3 regions of the Azospira sp. MPR-LB4 genome follow, and region 2 is predicted to be linked to each of the others. Evidence: predicted binding sites of a transcription regulator. Region 2 holds the regulator's gene; each other region holds the start of a gene.
The links. Region 2 encodes sigma-54, which starts transcription at its own class of promoters, with help from an activator protein. Its sites were predicted from a motif close to TGGCACGCTTNCTGCTNA; they were not measured.
Positions count from the first base shown of each region.

Region 1: the regulator sigma-54 is predicted to act here: its motif matches at 2,616-2,633, upstream of nifV (homocitrate synthase).
Region 3: the regulator sigma-54 is predicted to act here: its motif matches at 3,067-3,084, upstream of AC3QLZ_RS16030 (CmpA/NrtA family ABC transporter substrate-binding protein).

Region 1 is NZ_CM179521.1:2,069,740-2,075,645, reverse strand. Features, by position in the region: gene hslV (ATP-dependent protease subunit HslV) at 1-113, shown strand, start outside; gene hslU (ATP-dependent protease ATPase subunit HslU) at 121-1,458, shown strand; gene AC3QLZ_RS09770 (AEC family transporter) at 1,569-2,444, shown strand; gene nifV (homocitrate synthase) at 2,656-3,810, shown strand; gene nifW (nitrogenase stabilizing/protective protein NifW) at 3,825-4,157, shown strand; gene AC3QLZ_RS09755 (electron transfer flavoprotein subunit beta/FixA family protein) at 4,150-4,995, shown strand; gene AC3QLZ_RS09750 (electron transfer flavoprotein subunit alpha/FixB family protein) at 5,017-5,906, shown strand, end outside.
Region 2 is NZ_CM179521.1:2,192,109-2,198,014, forward strand. Features, by position in the region: gene AC3QLZ_RS10375 (hypothetical protein) at 1-654, opposite strand, end outside; gene AC3QLZ_RS10380 (PsiF family protein) at 776-1,090, opposite strand; gene hprK (HPr(Ser) kinase/phosphatase) at 1,136-2,071, opposite strand; gene ptsN (PTS IIA-like nitrogen regulatory protein PtsN) at 2,040-2,525, opposite strand; gene hpf (ribosome hibernation-promoting factor, HPF/YfiA family) at 2,681-3,001, opposite strand; gene AC3QLZ_RS10400 (RNA polymerase factor sigma-54) at 3,016-4,494, opposite strand; gene lptB (LPS export ABC transporter ATP-binding protein) at 4,561-5,307, opposite strand; gene recX (recombination regulator RecX) at 5,373-5,828, opposite strand; gene recA (recombinase RecA) at 5,825-5,906, opposite strand, start outside.
Region 3 is NZ_CM179521.1:3,425,460-3,431,365, reverse strand. Features, by position in the region: gene AC3QLZ_RS16040 (ABC transporter ATP-binding protein) at 1-591, opposite strand, end outside; gene ntrB (nitrate ABC transporter permease) at 594-1,484, opposite strand; gene AC3QLZ_RS16030 (CmpA/NrtA family ABC transporter substrate-binding protein) at 1,633-2,910, opposite strand; gene AC3QLZ_RS16025 (YIP1 family protein) at 3,431-4,030, shown strand; gene AC3QLZ_RS16020 (hemerythrin domain-containing protein) at 4,076-4,471, opposite strand; gene AC3QLZ_RS16015 (ANTAR domain-containing response regulator) at 4,594-5,169, opposite strand; gene AC3QLZ_RS16010 (sirohydrochlorin chelatase) at 5,194-5,562, opposite strand; gene nirD (nitrite reductase small subunit NirD) at 5,774-5,906, opposite strand, start outside.

The sequences.
Region 1 (5,906 bases), 120 kb from region 2:
TGATCGAGAACACCGAGCTGGCCCCCGGCGAGGTGGTGCGCAAGTCCCTGGAGATTGCCGGCGACCTGTGCATCTACACCAACCGCAATTTCACCATCGAGACCCTGGAGTAAGGACGCCATGACTCAGATGACTCCCCAGGAAATCGTGCACGAGCTGGACAAGCACATCGTCGGTCAGGCCCAGGCCAAGAAGGCCGTGGCCATCGCTCTGCGCAACCGCTGGCGCCGCTCCCAGGTGGAAGAGGGCCTGCGCCACGAGATCACGCCGAAGAACATCCTCATGATCGGCCCCACCGGCGTCGGCAAGACCGAGATCGCCCGCCGCCTGGCGCGCCTGGCCAATGCCCCCTTCATCAAGATCGAGGCCACCAAGTTCACCGAGGTGGGCTATGTGGGCCGGGACGTGGACACCATCATCCGCGACCTCATGGAGACCGCCATCAAGGGCCAGCGCGAGCAGGCCATGAAGCGGGTGCGGGCCCGGGCCGAAGACGCGGCCGAGGACCGGGTCCTCGACGCCCTGCTGCCTCCCGCCCGGGGTGCCGGCTTCTTCAACGAGAACCAGGGCAGCAGCGAGGATTCCACCACTCGCCAGAAATTCCGCAAGAAGCTGCGGGAGGGCGAACTGGACGACAAGGAAATCGACATCGAGGTGGCGGCCCCCGGCATGCAGGCGGAGATTTTTGCGCCGCCGGGCATGGAGGAGCTGACCAGCCAGATCCAGGGCATGTTCCAGAGCATGGGCACGGCCCGCAAGAAGTCGCGCAAGCTGAAAATTCCCGAAGCCATGAAACTGCTGGTGGAGGAAGAGGCGGCCAAGCTGGTCAATGACGAGGAAGTGAAGCTGGAAGCCCTGAAGAACGTGGAGCAGAACGGCATCGTCTTCCTCGACGAGATCGACAAGATCGCCTCCCGCTCCGATGCCCATGGCGCCGACGTCTCCCGCCAGGGCGTGCAGCGGGACCTCTTGCCCCTGGTGGAAGGCACCACCGTGTCCACCAAGTACGGCATGGTCAAGACGGACCACATCCTCTTCATCGCCAGCGGCGCCTTCCACCTGGCCAAGCCGTCGGACCTGATCCCCGAGCTGCAGGGCCGCCTGCCCATCCGGGTGGAACTGGATTCCCTCTCCGTCTCCGATTTCGAGCAGATCCTGACCCAGACCGACGCCTGCCTGACGCGCCAGTACCAGGCCCTGCTCGGCACCGAGGGCCTGAAGCTGGAATTCACCGCCGACGGCATCAAGCGCTTGGCGGAGATCGCCTACTCGGTCAATGAAAAGACCGAGAACATCGGCGCTCGCCGCCTGTACACGGTCATGGAAAAGCTGCTGGAGGAAGTCTCCTTCACCGCCGGCAAGTCCGGCGCCGAGACCCTCACCGTGGACGGCGCCTACGTGGATGCCCGCCTGGGCGAACTGTCCCGGGACGAGGACCTCTCCCGCTACGTGCTGTAAGAAGCGGGGCGGCGGCAGGCCGCCCCGACGTCCCCAACTAGGGGCAACCCTGATGGCCGCCCCGCCCGGGCCGCCGTTACACTCTCCCGGAACCCCGCCCTGGAGCCGGCATGCTGCTGCGCATCGTCGCCATCGTCTTTCCCCTCTTCGCCATCGTCTTCTTCGGCTGGCTCTACGGCCGCAAGAAGCAGCCGGACATGGCCTTCGCCAACCAGCTCAACATGGAAGTGTTCGTGCCGGCCCTGGTCTTCGCCGCCATGGCCGACAAATCCTTCGACCTGGCCGCCAACTGGGGGCTGGCCGTAGGCGCCGTGGTGGGCGTGGTCGGCTCCGGCCTCGCCGGCTGGGGCCTGGCCCGTCTGCTGGGCAGCGCCCCCAAGACCTTCGTGCCGCCCATGATGTTCAACAACTGCGGCAACCTGGGTTTGCCCCTGGCGGTGCTGGCCTTCGGCGACGGAGCCCTGGCTCCCATGGTGGTGCTGTTCATGGTCTCCAACCTGCTGCACTTCTCCTTCGGCGCCTGGCTGCTCGACCACCACACCCGCCTGGCCAATCTGTGGCGCATTCCCGTGGTGCTGGCCAGTCTGGCCGGCCTGGCGGTGAGCCTGCTGCACATTCCCATCTGGCCGCCCCTGAAGCTGGCCATCAAGATGCTGGGCGACGTCTCCATTCCCCTGCTGCTCTTTTCCCTCGGCGTGCGCCTGGCCGGCTCCAGCCTGTCGGCGGTGCGGGTCGGCCTGTGGGGCGCCCTGGCCCGGCCCCTGGTGGGCCTGCTGCTGGCCTACGCCACCGCCCTGGCCTTGGGCCTGGAAGGGCAGCAGAAAGCCCTGCTGGTGATCTTCGGCGCCCTGCCGCCGGCCGTGCTCAACTACGTCTTCGCCGAACGCTATCGCCAGGAGCCGGACCAGGTGGCCTCCATCGTCCTGCTCGGCAACCTGGCCGCCCTCCTGTTCCTGCCCCTGGCCCTGGCCCTGGTGTTGCCCTAGTCCGTCGAGTCCGGGAGCGGCCTACCGGGCCGGCAGGTTTTCGGGCCAGGGCAGGGGCCTCTTCCCCTGTCCGAAAACCTACAAATGTCGCATTCCTCTCCCCCCGCTGCGGGCCCTGTCTGAAATCAGCAACCGCATGATTTAAATAGCTTGTTTTAAAAAATCCGGCCCTGGCACCCTTATTGCTGATACCCCGGCAAGAGGCCATGCCATGACAACCATCACCATCAACGACACCACCCTGCGCGACGGCGAACAGACCGCCGGGGTGGCGTTCACCGCCGCGGAGAAACTGGCCATTGCCCAGGCCCTGGCGGCGGCCGGGGTGCCGGAGATGGAGGTGGGCATTCCCGCCATGGGCGAGCAGGAGCAGGAAGTGATCCGGGCCATCGCCGGCCTTGGGCTGTCCAGCCGGCTCATGGTGTGGGGCCGCATGTGCGCCGCCGACCTGGAGGTGACGCGGCGCTGCAATGCCCACATCGTCAATCTCTCCATTCCCGTTTCCGACCAGCAGATCCGCCACAAGCTGAACAAGGACCACCGCTGGGTGCTCGATTCCATCCGCCGCTTCGTGCCCGAGGCCCGGGCGGCGGGGCTGGAGGTGTGCGTCGGCGGCGAGGATTCCTCCCGGGCCGACCTGGACTTCCTGCACCGGGTCATGGAGGCGGCCCAGGCCGCCGGCGCCCGCCGTTTCCGCTTTGCCGATACCCTGGGGGTGCTGGACCCCTTCATCACCCACCAGCGCATCGCCGCCCTGCGGGCCCGCAGCGACCTGGAAATCGAAATCCACGCCCATGACGACCTGGGCCTGGCCACCGCCAACACCCTGGCTGCGGTGACCGCCGGCGCCACCCACATCAACACCACGGTGAACGGTCTTGGCGAGCGGGCCGGCAATGCGCCCCTGGAAGAGTCGGTGATCGCCCTCCGGCATCTCTACGACATCGACAGTGGCGTCGATCCCCTGCAGCTGCCGGCCATCTCCGATCTGGTGGCCAAGGCTTCCGGCCGGCCGGTGGCGGTGAACAAGAGCATCGTCGGCGCCAACGTGTTCACCCACGAGGCCGGCATCCACGTGGATGGCCTGGCCAAGAACCCGGCCAACTACCAGGCCTTCGATCCGGCGGAAGTGGGCAAGGGCCACCGCATCGTGCTGGGCAAGCATTCCGGCTCCACCGCCGTGATCCACGCCTACAAGGACTTAGGGATAGACATCGACGAGGGCATGGCCCGCCGCATCCTCTCCCGGGTGCGCAGCTACGCCATGGCCTTCAAGCGCCCGCCGGGCTTTCGCGAACTGATGAGTTACTACCTGGAAGGGATGCAGGGGAGCGGCCGTCCGGCCCCCCGGCTGCATGTCGTCTGAACAAGGAGAAGCCTATGGAAACCCTGATGGACGAACTGCAGCAGCTCTCCACCGCCGAGGAATTCCTCGACTACTTCGGCCTGGAATACGACCCGGCCGTGGTCAGCGTTTCGCGCCTGCACATCCTCAAGCGCTTCAACCAGTACCTGGCCCGGGAAGGCGGACTGGCGGGCCTCAACGAGGGCCTGAGCCGCATCAAGTGCCGGGAGCTGCTGGCCCGGGCCTACACCGATTTCGTTCATTCCTCCGGGATCGAGCAGAAGGTTTTCAAAGTGTTTCAACAGGGCGTGCAGCGGGTATCCGTGGATAGCCTGCGCCGCTCCCTAGGAGAGGCAAGCCATGCATAGTGTCGTCTGTATCAAGCAGGTGCCGGACTCGGCCCAGATCCGGGTGCATCCGGTGACCAACACCATCATGCGCCAGGGGGTGCCGGCCATCATCAACCCCTACGACCTGTTCGCCCTGGAAGAGGCCCTGCGCCTCAAGGACAGGTTCCGCGGCACCGTCACCGTGGTCACCATGGGCCCGCCCATGGCCGAGGCGGCCCTGCGCAAGTGCCTTTCCTACGGCGCCGACGACGCCATCCTGGTGTCCGACCGGGCCTTTGCCGGTTCCGACACCCTGGCCACCTCCTACGCCCTGGCCACGACCATCAAGAAGATCATGGGCAACATGCCGGTGGACCTGATCTTCACCGGCAAGCAGACCATCGACGGCGACACCGCCCAGGTGGGCCCCGGCATCGCCAAGCGCCTCGACTACCAGCTCCTCACCTACGTCTCCAAGATCGTGGACCTGGACCTGGAGAAGAAGGAAATCACCGTGGAGCGCCGGGCCGAGGGCGGCGTGCAGCTCCTGAAGACCGCTACCCCCTGCCTCATCACCATGCTTGAAGGCACCAACGAGATGCGCTTCGGCGACCTGGACGACCTGTTCCGCGCCGCCCGCTATGACCTCAAGGTGTGGAACCGGGAAGCCGCCGGTATCGACGATGCCGAGATGATCGGTCTCAAGGGCAGCCCCACCGTGGTGAGCAAGGTCTTCGCCCCCCGTCCCCGCAGCCAGCGGGCCGAGATGGTGGAGACGGTGGACAACGATCCGAAGAACCTGGCCGTGACCCTCCTGGCCAAGGTGTTCACCCAGCACCCCAAGCTGGAAAAGGAAATCGCCAAGCGGGCGGGTTAACCAGGGAAGAGGACAACAGCCATGAGCGAACAACCGAAAAAGCCGGCGAAGAAAAAGGTCGAACTGGACCCCCGCTTCGTCAATTACAAGCACGTCTGGGTGGTCGTCGAGAGCGAGCGCGGCGAAGTGCATCCGGTCTCCTGGGAACTGCTGGGTGAGGGCCGCAAGCTGGCCGACGCCCTCGGCGTGCAGCTGTGCGGCGTGGTCATGTGCGGCCCCGGCGAACGCGGTGCCGGCATCTGCGGCGAGGCCTTCACCTACGGCGCCGACAAGTGCTACCTGATGCAGGACGAGGTGCTGAAGGACTACCGCAACGAGCCCTACACCAAGGCCCTCACCGATCTGGTGAACACCTACCAGCCGGAAATCCTCATGCTCGGCGCCTCCACCCTGGGCCGGGACCTGGCCGGCTCGGTGGCCACCACCCTGGGCACCGGCCTGGTGGCCGACTGTACCGAACTGGTGATCGAGACCGAGACCCGCAACCTGGCCTCCACCCGTCCCACCTTCGGCGGCTCCCTGCTCTGCACCATCATGACCCAGCGCCACCGGCCCCAGATGGCCACCGTGCGCCCCCGGGTGATGGCCATGCCGGAAGCCGACGGCAGCCGTAGCGGCGAGATCGTCACGGTGCCCTTCTCCATGGTCGAGACCTCCATCGTCACCAAGGTGCTGGAGTTCATCGCCGACGACACCCGGGACAAGCCCAACCTGCCCTTCGCCGACATCATCGTCTCCGGCGGCCGGGGCCTGAAGAAGCCGGAGAACTTCCAGCTGGTGTGGGACCTGGCCAAGGTCCTGGGGGCCGAGGTGGGCGCCTCCCGTCCGGTGGTGCAGGCCGGCTGGGCCGAGCTGGACCGCCAGGTGGGCCAGTCCGGCAAGACGGTGCGACCCAAGCTGTACATCGCCGC
Region 2 (5,906 bases):
GGCAGCCCGGCAGTAATCGTTGTAGAGCTTGGCCACCACCTCTTCGGCCTGCTCATTGACCAGCTCCAGGACCATGCCGGCGGTGTCGCTGCCGGAATAGGATTCGGCCTTGGCCGTGGCGGTGGAGATGGTGCGGCCGTCCGCCGCCGCCAGGGTGAAATGCATGGTGACATAGACCTCGGGCAGACGCACCACCGGGTTGTAGGCGGTGCGGGTGGAAACCCCGCCCTTGAGCACGAAGGCAGCACCCAGCTTGCTGGAGGCGGCCAATGCCGCGTCCGGGTCGTTGCGGAAGTAGGCCTCCATTTCGGCCTGGGCAATGCGGGCCCGCTGCTCCTCGGCGGTGTAGGTCTTCAGGCCAAGAGCCTTCAGCTTCTGGTTGATTACGGCGGCGTGGCGGCCGTATTTGCTGCCCTGCAACTGATAGCCATCGGCCGTCTGGTCGGCCAGGGCCACCAGGATGCCCTGGTTGCGCAACGCCGCCTTGCAGGGAGCGGCCAGATTCTGGGCGATGCGACCGCGGCGCCCCTCGTCCTCGGCAGCGTCCTGCTTCTCCTCCTCGGAAAAACTGAAGGCCCGGGCACCGCCGGTCGCCGCCAGCAGCAGGCCGCAGCAGAGCAGGCGGGAAGCGGCACGCAGAAGGGCTGGCTGCATCTCGGGCTCCAGGGAAATGCCCGGCGTCGGGGCGGTATTGGGGGAATGGGGCAGGCCATTCTGTCAAAAAAAATGCCAGCCTTCAATCGGCTGGCATTTTTGCGGGAAGTCCGCCCCGGGCTTACTTGGCAGCCTGGCTGTCGGCTTCGCACTTCTTGATGAAGGAGGCCTTGGCAGCACCGGCCAGTTTCTTCTCCGCGGCCTTGGACTGGCACTCCGCATTGGCGGCGGGAGCGTCGGCGGTCTTGCCGGAGAGGCAGGTCTTCATGAAGCCCTTGCGCTCGTCGCCCTTGAGGCCTTTCTCGCCGGCCTCCTTGTTGCAGTTCTTCATGCGCTCCTGCTGGGGCGTCGGCGCTTTGGCCGCGTCAGCGGCGCCGGCAATGGGAGCCAGGCCGATACAGGCCAGGGAACACAGGGCAAGCAGCATCTTTTTCATGGTGTCTCCGTCAGTGGTCAGGCAGGGATCACCACTATGCGTTCGTCAAATATCGTCGTCAAGCAGCAGCTTCTGCTGCCGGGTGATGAATTCCTGCATGTTGTCGATGCCGCGCAGCTGCAGGATGCTGTTGCGCACCGCCGCCTCCAGCAGCACCGCCAGGTTGCGCCCGGCGGCCACCGGAATGACCACCTTGCGCACGGCCACGCCGAGGATCTCCTGGGTCTGGGCATCCAGGGGCAGGCGCGGCGCATCCACCCCGGCCACCGGCTTCTGCAGGTGCACGATCAGCTTGAGCTTCATTTTCCGCCGGGAGGCGGTCTCGCCGAAGATGGTGCGGATGTTTAGCAGGCCCAGGCCCCGCACTTCGAGGAAGTCCCGCAGCATGCCCGGGCAACGGCCCTCGATGGTGGCGGGGGCGATGCGAGCCAGTTCCACCACGTCGTCGGCGACCAGGCCGTGGCCCCGGGAAATCAGTTCCAGGGCCAGTTCAGACTTGCCGACGCCGGAATCGCCGGTGATGAGGACGCCCATGCCCAGCACGTCCATGAAGACGCCATGCACCGACACCGTGTCCGCCAGGCGGCGGGAGAGGTAGATGCGCAGCAGGTCGATCACGGCCGAGCAGGGTTTGGCGGTGGTGAACAGGGGAGTGCCGGTGCTCTCGCAGCCCTCCAGCACGGCCGGCAGCACTTCCAGGCCCTCGGCGACGATGACGGCAGGAGGCTGGGCGGCGAAGATTTCGTTCATCTGCGCCTTGAGGCGCTCAGGATTGACCCGGCTCAGCCACTGGTACTCGGCGGCGCCGATGACCTGCAGGCGTTCCGGGTGGATCAGGTTGAGGTGGCCGACCACGTCGGCGCCGTAGTTGCCCCGCTCCCGGATCTCGATGGAGCGTTCGGCACCCTGGGCCGCGACCCAGGTCAGGGACAGCTTGTCCTGGTGGTCCTCAAACAGCTGGCTGATGGAGATTTGCCGCATGGTTCCCCCAGTCGGTGAACAGGCGGTGGGCGTCGTCGGTGTTGTCGCAGGCGCCCAGGGCCTCGCGGAAGGCCCGGTCGGAGAAACGCTGGGCCAGCTCGGAAAGAATCTGCAGATGCTGCTCGGTGGCCTGTTCCGGCACCAGCAGCACGAACATCAGGCCGACGGGCTTGCCGTCGGGGGAATCGAAAGGCACCGGGGCGGACAGGCGCATGAAGGCGCCGGCGGCTTCCTTGAGCCCCTTGATGCGGCCGTGGGGAATGGCAACCCCCTGGCCCAGGCCGGTGGAACCGAGTTTTTCCCGGGCGAAGAGGCTGTCGAAAACCGTGGCCCGGGCGATGCCCAGGTTGTTCTCGAACAGCAGTCCGGCCTGCTCGAATGCCCGCTTCTTGCTGCTGGCTTCGAGGTCCAGCAGGATGTGGGCGGGAGGGAGGAGTTTGGCGATCAGATCCATGGGGCGGGAACCTTCCCCGAACAGCGGGATGGCGGCGGCAGGGCCGGTTGGAGACTGGGATTCAGGCAGGATACCTGGCGAAAAGTGGCGGGATCATAACGGAAAACGACCCCGCCGCCTATGCCTTTCGTCCCAGTCCCGGAGAGGGAATCAGATCACTCTTCGATGTGATTCTTGATGGTGTCGCGGTGGTGATCCTGGGCCTTCTGCTTGTACTTCTGCACCTGGCGGTCCAGCTTGTCGATCAGGGTGTCCACGGCGGCATACAGGTCGGCATCCTCGGCATCCACGTGGATGTCCTTGCCGGGCACGCGCACGGTGACTTCAGCCTTCTGCTTCAGCTTTTCCACGGTGAGGATGACGTTGACGTCGATGACGCTGTCGAAGTGACGCGTAACCCGCTCCAGCTTGGCAGTGACGTAGTCGCGGATCGCCGGGGTGACTTCCAGGTGATGTCCGGTGATGTGCAGGTTCATGGCTCGCTCCTTTTTTAGATGGACTTGCGTAGGTTGGCCGGCGAAATGTTGAGCGCTTCTCTGTATTTTGCAATGGTTCGACGCGCCACAACAATGCCTTGTTGGCCAAGAATTTCGGATATTTGACTGTCCGAAAGGGGTTTTCTGGGGTCTTCGGCCGCCACCAGCTGCTTGATCAGGGCCCGGATGGCGGTGGCCGAACAGGCGCCCCCCGTATCCGTGGCCACATGGCTGCCGAAGAAATACTTGAGTTCGAAAATGCCCCGGGGGGTGGCCATGTACTTCTGGGTGGTCACCCGGGAGACGGTGGATTCGTGCAGGCCCAGGGTTTCGGCGATTTCCCGCAGCACCAGGGGACGCATGGCCACCTCGCCGTGTTCGAAGAACTGGCGCTGGCGGTCCAGGATGGCCTGGGACACGCGCAGGATGGTGTCGAAACGCTGCTGCACGTTCTTGATCAGCCAGCGGGCCTCCTGCAGCTGGCCGGAGAGGCTGGAGCCGCGCTGCTTGGAGAGGATCTCGGCGTAGAGCCGGTTGATGCGTAGGCGCGGGTAGGCGTCCGGATTGATGCTGGCGGTCCACTGGTTGCGCACCTTCTTCACCACCACGTCCGGGGTGATGTAGCGGGCATCCAGGGGCGCGTACTGGGCGCCGGGCCGGGGGTTGAGGCTCTTCACCAGGTTGGTGACGGCGCGCAGGCGCTCGTCGTCGCAGCCCAGCAGCTTCTTCAGCTTGGTGAAGTCCCGGCCGGCCAGCAGTTCCAGATGATGGCGCACCAGCTTCAAGGCCTGGTCCCGCACCTCGTCGGCCGGCAGGGCTTCCAGCTGCAGGGCCAGGCATTCGCCCGGAGTACGGGCGCCGACACCGGTCGGGTCCAGGTGCTGCAGGTGGCGCAGGGCGATCTGCAGGTCGTCCAGGTCGATTTCCAGCTCTTCCGGCAGGGCTTCCTGCAGCTCCTCCAGGGGCTGGGTCAGGTAGCCGTCCTCGTCCAGCGCCTCGATGAGGAAGCTGACCAGCTGCCGGTCCCGCTCGGAGAGCTGCATCAGGCCCAGCTGCCAGTTGAGGTGGTCGCGCAGGGAGGTGTTGGCGGCCTGCACTTCCTGGAAGTCGGAATCCTCGTCTTCGTCGCGGGAGGCGGAAGGGTAGCTGCCTTCGGCAAACCAGTCCTCGCCTTCGCCCAGGCTGTCCCGGCTGTCGTCCCGGACTTCTTCGGGGCCATGACTGTCGGCGCCTTCACCGGATTCGCCGCTATCGCCTTCCCGCGGGCCTTCGGCAGCGGCCTCGGCCGTACTGCCGGCGTATTCGCCTTCGCTCCCGCTGTAGGAGGGCTCGTAGTTCTCGTCCTCCCGCTCCAGCAGGGGGTTTTCCAGCAGATACTTCTCCAACTCTTGCTCCAGCTCGAGCGTCGACAGTTGCAGCAGCCGGATGGACTGCTGCAGCTGTGGCGTCAGGGCCAGGTGCTGCGAGAGTTTGAGTTGGAGGGTTGGTTTCATGGACCCGGGGCCGAAGGGGCCGGCGGCAATGAGCGGGTTGAGGGAAAGACTCGGAGACTGGGCTCGTCAGAGACGGAAGCTCTCGCCCAGATATACTTTTCGGACGTCTTCATTATAAACGATCTCATCCGGGCGGCCAGACGCCAGCACCCGGCCCTCATTGATGATGTAGGCCCGGTCGCAGATGCCCAGGGTCTCACGCACGTTGTGGTCGGTGATGAGCACGCCGATGCTGCGGTCCTTGAGGAAACGGATGATCTTCTGGATTTCCAGCACGGCGATGGGGTCCACGCCGGCGAAGGGCTCATCCAGCAGGATGAAACGGGGAGAGGTGGCCAGGGCCCGGGCGATTTCCACCCGGCGGCGCTCGCCACCGGACAGGGCGGCGGCATTGGAAGCGCGGATGTGGCCGATGTGCAGCTCTTCCAGCAGTTCCTCCAGGCGCAGGTCGATCTCGTGCTTGGGCAGCTTCTGCAGTTCCAGCACGGCGCGGATGTTCTCCTCCACGTTGAGCTTGCGGAAGACGGAAGCCTCCTGGGGCAGGTAGGAAATGCCCAGATGGGCCCGCTTGTGGATGGGGAAGTGGGTCACTTCCTGATTCTGCAGCTGGATGGAGCCGCCGTCGGAGGGCACCAGGCCGACGATCATGTAGAAACAGGTGGTCTTGCCGGCACCGTTGGGGCCCAGCAGGCCCACCACCTCACCGCTGCCCACCTCGAAGGACACGTCATGCACCACGGTGCGGGACTTGTAGCGCTTTTTCAGGTTGTTGGCGGAAAGCTTGGCGATGAGGTCGGGGTTCTGCTCGGACATGGGCTATCGGATTCTATGAATGCGGGGGCGTAAAGGCATTGTGCCAGAGGTGTCGCCCGGGGGTTCTACCAGTCGCTGCCGGACTCGTCGTCCCAGCCGCCCTGCAGCACCTGGCGGACGGTGGCGGCGGCAAAGCCGCGGCTGAGGAGGAAGCGGGTCTGTTTGGCCCGCTCGGCCAGATCGGCGGGCAGGGCGGCGAATTTCTTCTGCCACACCTGGCGCGCCCGTTCCAGCTCGCTGCCGCCCTGGGCCAGGGCCGCGGCGACGGTTTCCTCGGCCACGCCCTTCTGCCGCAGTTCCTGGGCCAGCCGGGCATCGCCGTAGCGGCGGGCGCGGATGGCGACCCTTTCACTGGCATAGCGGGCATCGGAAAGCTGGCGGCGGGCCGCCAGGTCGTCCAGCAGGGCCTCCAGCTCAGCCTCGGATTCTGCGTGGGGCGCCAGCTTGCGGGCCAGTTCGGCCCGGCTGTACTCCCGCCGCGCCAGCAGCCCCAGGGCCCGCTGGCGCAGGCTCGGGGTCATTCCCCGGCAGCGGCCGCCGGGGCGGGGTTGGCCACGCCCAGGGCTTCCCGGATCTTGCCTTCGATTTCCTGGGCAATG
Region 3 (5,906 bases), 1.2 Mb from region 2:
GTGGGTGACCATGACCACGGTGGCCTGGGTGGCATCGCAGATCTTCATCAGCTCGTCCTGCAGCTTGGCTCGGGTCAGGGCATCCAGGGCGCCGAAGGGCTCATCCATGAGCAGCACCTTGGGCTGCATGGAAAGGGCCCGGGCAATGCCCACCCGCTGCTTCATGCCCCCGGAAATCTCGTGGGGGAACTTGGTCTCGGCGTGGGTCAGGCCCACCAGGGCCAGGGCGTCGTGGGTGCGCTGCTTCAGCTTGGCCTTGCCCTCCTTGGCAGCGAAAACCCGCTCCACCGCCAGGTAGACGTTGTCGAAGCAGGTCAGCCAGGGCAGCAGGGAATGGTTCTGGAAGACCACCCCCCGCTCCGGCCCGGGGCCGGCGATCTCCCGGCCGTCGCAGATGAGAGCACCATCCGTAGGCCGGGTGAGGCCGGCGATGAGGTTGAGCAGCGTGGACTTGCCGCAGCCGGAGTGGCCGATGAGGGCGATGAACTCCCCCTGGCGGATGGACAGATCCACGTCGCGCAGGGCGACGAACTTGCCTTTCTTGGTATCGAAGGTCTGGCCGACGGCTTCGATCTGGACGAATTTTTCCATGCTTACTTCTCCTCGTAGCTGAAGCGGTTGGCCAGCAGCACCAGGGCCTGCTCCAGCAGGAGCCCCACCAGGCCGACGACAAAGATGGCGATGATGATGTGTTCGACGTTGAGGTTGTTCCACTCGTCCCACACCCAGAAGCCCAGGCCGACGCCACCGGTGAGCATTTCCGCGGCGACGATCACCAGCCAGGCGACGCCGATGGAAAGGCGCACCCCGGTGAGCATGTAGGGCAGCACGGCGGGAAAGAGGATCTTGGTGAACACCTTCCACTCCGGCAGGTCCAGCACCCGGGCCACGTTCAGGTAGTCCTTGGGAATGCGCTGCACGCCCACGGCGGTGTTGATGATCATGGGCCAGATGGAGGAGATGAAGATGACCCAGATGGCCGCCGGGTTGGCCGCCTTGAACACCAGCAGGCCGATGGGCAGCCAGGCCAGGGGCGAGACGGGCCGCAGCAGGCTGATGATGGGCGACATCATGCGGTTGAGGAAATCGAAGCGCCCCAGCAGGAAGCCGGCGGGAATGCCGATCAGGGCGGCCATGCCGAAGCCGATGCCGACACGCTGCAGGGAGTTGAGGATGTTCCAGCCGATACCCATGTCGTTGGGACCGTTCTGGTAGAAGGGATCGGCAAAGAGCTGCACCGCCGAGGCCCAGGTCTTGGCCGGCCCGGGCAGCTGGGGGCTGGTCATGGAGACCAGGTACCAGAGGCCGACGAAGACGGCCAGGCCGATCAGGGGCGGCAGCACCACCTTGAGCACACCCACCAGGGCCTCGTTGCTGCGCCGGCCGGCGGCAGCCCGGGCCGGCTCCTGCGCCGATGGCGGCACCGGGGCCGCCGTCACGGAGGCGGCCGGGCCGCTCCCCACACTGCTGTCATTCATGGCCATGGCGGCTGCTCCCTGGTCTGTTGCATCGTTCGTCGGGCTGGCCGCCAGCGCGGTGTTGCCCTGAATCAAAGTCATCGTCGTCATGATCATTCCCCCATGCACGGATGGAGGCGGCCCCCGGCCCCGCCGGGACGGCCGCCGGTTGCTTTTAGGCGCGCACCTTGAAACTGGCGGCGTATTTCTTCGGGTCCTTGCCGTCCCACACCACGCCGTCGATCAGCTTGGAGGAACGCAGGTCGCTCTTGGGCACGGCCACCCCGGCCTTCTCCGCCGCCTGGCGGTACAGGCCCACCTGGTTGATGGCCTTGGCCACGCCCAGGTAGTCCGGATCGTCCTTGAGCAGGCCCCAGCGGCGGTGCTGGGTGAGGAACCACATGCCGTCGGAGAGGTAGGGGAAATTTACCTGGCCGTCGTTGAAGAACTTCATGTGGTTCTTGTCGTCCCAGGTCTTGCCGATGCCGTTGCTGTAGCGGCCCAGCATGCGGTCCAGGATCACGTCCACATCCGTATTGACGTAGGCCTTGGCGGCGATGGTCTCGGCCGTCTCCCGGCGATTGGCCAGGGAGGCGTCGATCCAGCGGGAAGCCTCCAGGATGGCGGCGGTGACGGCCACGGCGGTCTTCGGGTGCTTGGCCGCCCAGTCGGCGGTGGTGCCCAGCACCTTTTCCGGATGGTCGGTCCAGATGTCCTGGGTGGTGGCGGCGGTGAAGCCCACCTTGTCGATGATGGCCCGGGCGTTCCAGGGCTCGCCGACACAGTAGCCGTCCATATTGCCCACCCGCATGTTGGCCACCATCTGGGGGGGCGGCACGGTGATGGTCTTGACGTCCTTCATGGGGTTGATGTCGTGGGCCGCCAGCCAGTAGTAGAGCCACATGGCATGGGTGCCCGTGGGGAAGGTCTGGGCAAAGGTGAATTCCCGCTTCTCGCTGCTGATCAGCTTCTTCAGGGCGGCGCCGTCGGTGACGCCCTTGTCCTTCAGCTGGCTGGAGAGGGTGATGCCCTGGCCGTTGTTGTTGAGGGTCATGAGGCTGGCCATGTCCTTCTTCGGCCCGCCGATGCCCAGGTGCACGCCGTAGATGAGGCCGTACAGCACGTGGGCCGCATCCAGTTCCCCATTCACCAGCTTGTCGCGCACGGCGGCCCAGGAGGCCTCCTTGGTGGGCACGATCTTGATGCCATACTTCTTGTCGAAGCCCTTGGCCGCGGCCATGACCACGGAGGCGCAGTCGGTCAGGGGAATGAAGCCGATCTTCACCTCGGTCTTTTCCGGTGCGTCGGAACCGGCGGCAAAGGCGGCGGCACGCAGACCGGGAGTCAGGCCCATGAGCGCTGCTCCCAAGCCCAGGAGGCCGGCGGATTTGACGAACTCGCGGCGTTCCGCCGCCACGGCATCGGGTGCCTCGAATTGCTTTTGCTTGGACATTCCATGCTCCTTGACCTCAGAAAAAAGAAAAGGCGTCACACCCGCGTGAGAGGAGAGAGAACACGCGGATGGACGCCTTTGTCCGTTTGCCGGTCAGGGCTTCACTGCGCTGCCCGGCGTTGCTCGAACCGCCATTGGTCCGACTTACGACCTAGTTCAGCAACCACCGTGCCAGGCAGCAAAAATATCTGGAATTCACCGTTACTTCATATAGATAGCCACATTCCCACCACCCTGAAAAAATCCATCCGCGGCACCGGAGCGCACTGCTGCGGTGCGCCATGGCGTGACCGCCGCACAAGAAGGGGGAACCCGGGCCGGCGGTTGCAGCGACAGCGGAGGAAGGACAGCGGAATGGGGAGCGACGGCGGGAGAGGAAAGGGGAACGGCGAAAGCGCCGACCCCATCTATGACCAAACGCCTAAAGACACTGGCATCCGATGTTCTTATGATTATCGGGTTGTTGATGGCATGCAACACAAAATAATGCTCCCGCACGTATCGGGAGCGGGAGGGAAACATGGATATCCAGCAACAGCCCATGGAAGCCCCGCGTTTACTGTCGGGCTGGATGATGGGCAGTGCAGGCACGCAGGAAAACCACGACATCCTTTGGGACGACGTGGAGCATCTGCCCTCCGCCGCCGTCAGTTTTCTCCTCATCGCCCTGCCCCTCTCCCTGCTGCTGCCGGTGATGGCCAACTTCGCCGGCAACGCCTACGGCAACCGCATCATCGCCGGCTTCATTGCCCCCAGCTGGGAACGCCTGCTGCTCATCCTGGCCTGGGAACTGCTGATGGTGCCCCTGCTGGCGGGCGTCGCCCACCTGGCCGGGCGCTTCTTCCAGGTGCCGATGAACCGGCGCCAGGCCTTCCTGGTGGTGACCCTCAGCACCATTCCCCTATGGCTGGCCTCCCTGGCCCTGGCCGTGCCCAGCCTGATTTTCATCCTCATCACCGGCATGGTCGCCCTGGCCCTTTCCAGCTACGCCATGTACCGCTGCATCCGCCGCCTGCTGGCGGTGGAGGACGACTGCCTGGCCACCCTCTTCTGCGGCGTCATCATGGTCTGCGCCCTGCCGGCGTGGACCGTCATCCTGGCCCTGGTCCTGATCCACTAGACCAGGGCGCCATCGCCCCTGCCGGGGCCGCGTCCCGGCACAACCTCAGCCGACGGCGAAGGCCGGATATTCCTGGGCCTTCTCGAACAACTCCCGTTCCTCGAAACGCACGTGATCGCTCAGGGCTGTGGCGAAGGCTTCCAGGGCGCCCCGGTCGCCCCGGCCGATGCGCTCGGCCAGGCCCCGCAGCTGGGCGTGCTCGGCCAGGGTGCGGGCCACCAGCTGGTGCTCGCCGGCGGCTTCCAGCCAGGGCAGCAATTCCTCTTCCTCGCGCTGGAAGTGGGGTTCCAGCTCGGCGGCGAAGAGGCTCGACATCTGGCCCGCCAGGGCGTTCATGGCCGCCTGGTCGGCCGCCAGCACGGCCTTGCGGCAATCCAGGGACAGCTTGAGGGCGGTGTGGTGTTCGCGGGACAACTGCAACAGGGCGGGATGGCGTTTCATGGCGGACTCCCGGAAAGGGTGATGGGAGACAGTATGGCGCCGGACGGGGAACCGGGGCCAGGATGCAAATCAAACCCAGCATCACCCGGGTCAAAGCCAGGGATGGGCCGGCGGCCCGGCCTTCAGAGCAGGACCTTGGCCATCTCGATGACGTCCCGGGAGACCCGGGAGATGCTCTGGCCCCGGTCCATGGCCAGGCGGCGCAGGGCGTGGTAGGCCTCTTCCTCTTCCATCTTGCGGGTCTTCATGAGCAGGCCCTTGGCCCGCTCGATGATCTTGCGGTCGGACAGCTTCTGCGTGGTTTCCGCCAGTTCCCGGCGCAGGGCCAGGGTTTCCTCGAAGCGGGCCCGGGCCACCTCGACGATGGGCTTGATGCGGGCCGGGTCCAGGCCATCCACCACGTAGGAGGAGACGCCGGCCTTCATGGCCTCCCGGATCAGGCCCGAATCGTCGTCGTTGGCGAAGATGATCACCGGCCGGGGCATGTCCCGGTTCATGGCGGAAAGGTGTTCCAGGGTGTCCCGGCTGGGGCTGTCGGTTTCGATGAGGATGACGTCGGGCTTCAGTTCCTCCACCCTTCCCGCCAGGTCCAGGGACGAGGCCAGCACGGCCGCCACCTGGTGGCCGGCCTTGACCAGGCCGGCGCAGATGTCGGCGGCCCGGCTCTGGGATTCATCGATGACGAGAACGCGCAGCATGGGTCGGAGGATTCCTGAAAAGGCCTAGTCGAGGGCGAGGATGTGCTCGGCCATGGCGTCGATCACGCCCGGGGCTTCGCCGATGGCGCCGGCGATGTGGATGCTGAGCTGGGGATGCTGCCGTGCCGCGGCTTCCACCTGCAGGGGCAGGTCCCGCTTCAGGTGGCCGCTCTGGGCCATGAACATGGGCGCCAGGCGGATGCTGGTGACGCCCTCGTCGGCCAGCTGGGCGACGCACTGTTCCAGGGTCGGTTCCATGAATTCGAGGAAGGCCAGGGCGACGCGGCGCTGGGGCTCCCGCGCCTGGATGGCGCGCTGCACGCGCTGCATGGGCTCGGCCCACTGGGGGTCCCGGGCGCCGTGGCCGAAAAGGATGAGGGCAGTTTGGATCATGTCTGGATTATGGGTGAAGGCAAGGGGCGAGGGAATTGATCGATATCGCCTTTTGCCGCAGCCGGCAAAGGCCGCGACGTCCCCTGCTTCGGCCGCCGGAACGGCCATTGGTTCCATGCCATCGCCAGGAGGCAGCAGGGACGGACTTCTCCGCCATGGCATGGCCGTCAGGCCCGTCCCTTCTGCCTCTCCGGGCATGGCCGTTTCCCTGTCAGGCCTGGAGCCAGACCCGGCCGTCTTCCACCTTCACCTGGAAGCGGGCGGTACAGCCCTGGTCCGGCGCCACCGCCTCGCCGCTGGCCAGCTCGATGTTCCAGCTGTGCAGGGGGCAGGTCACCCGCTGG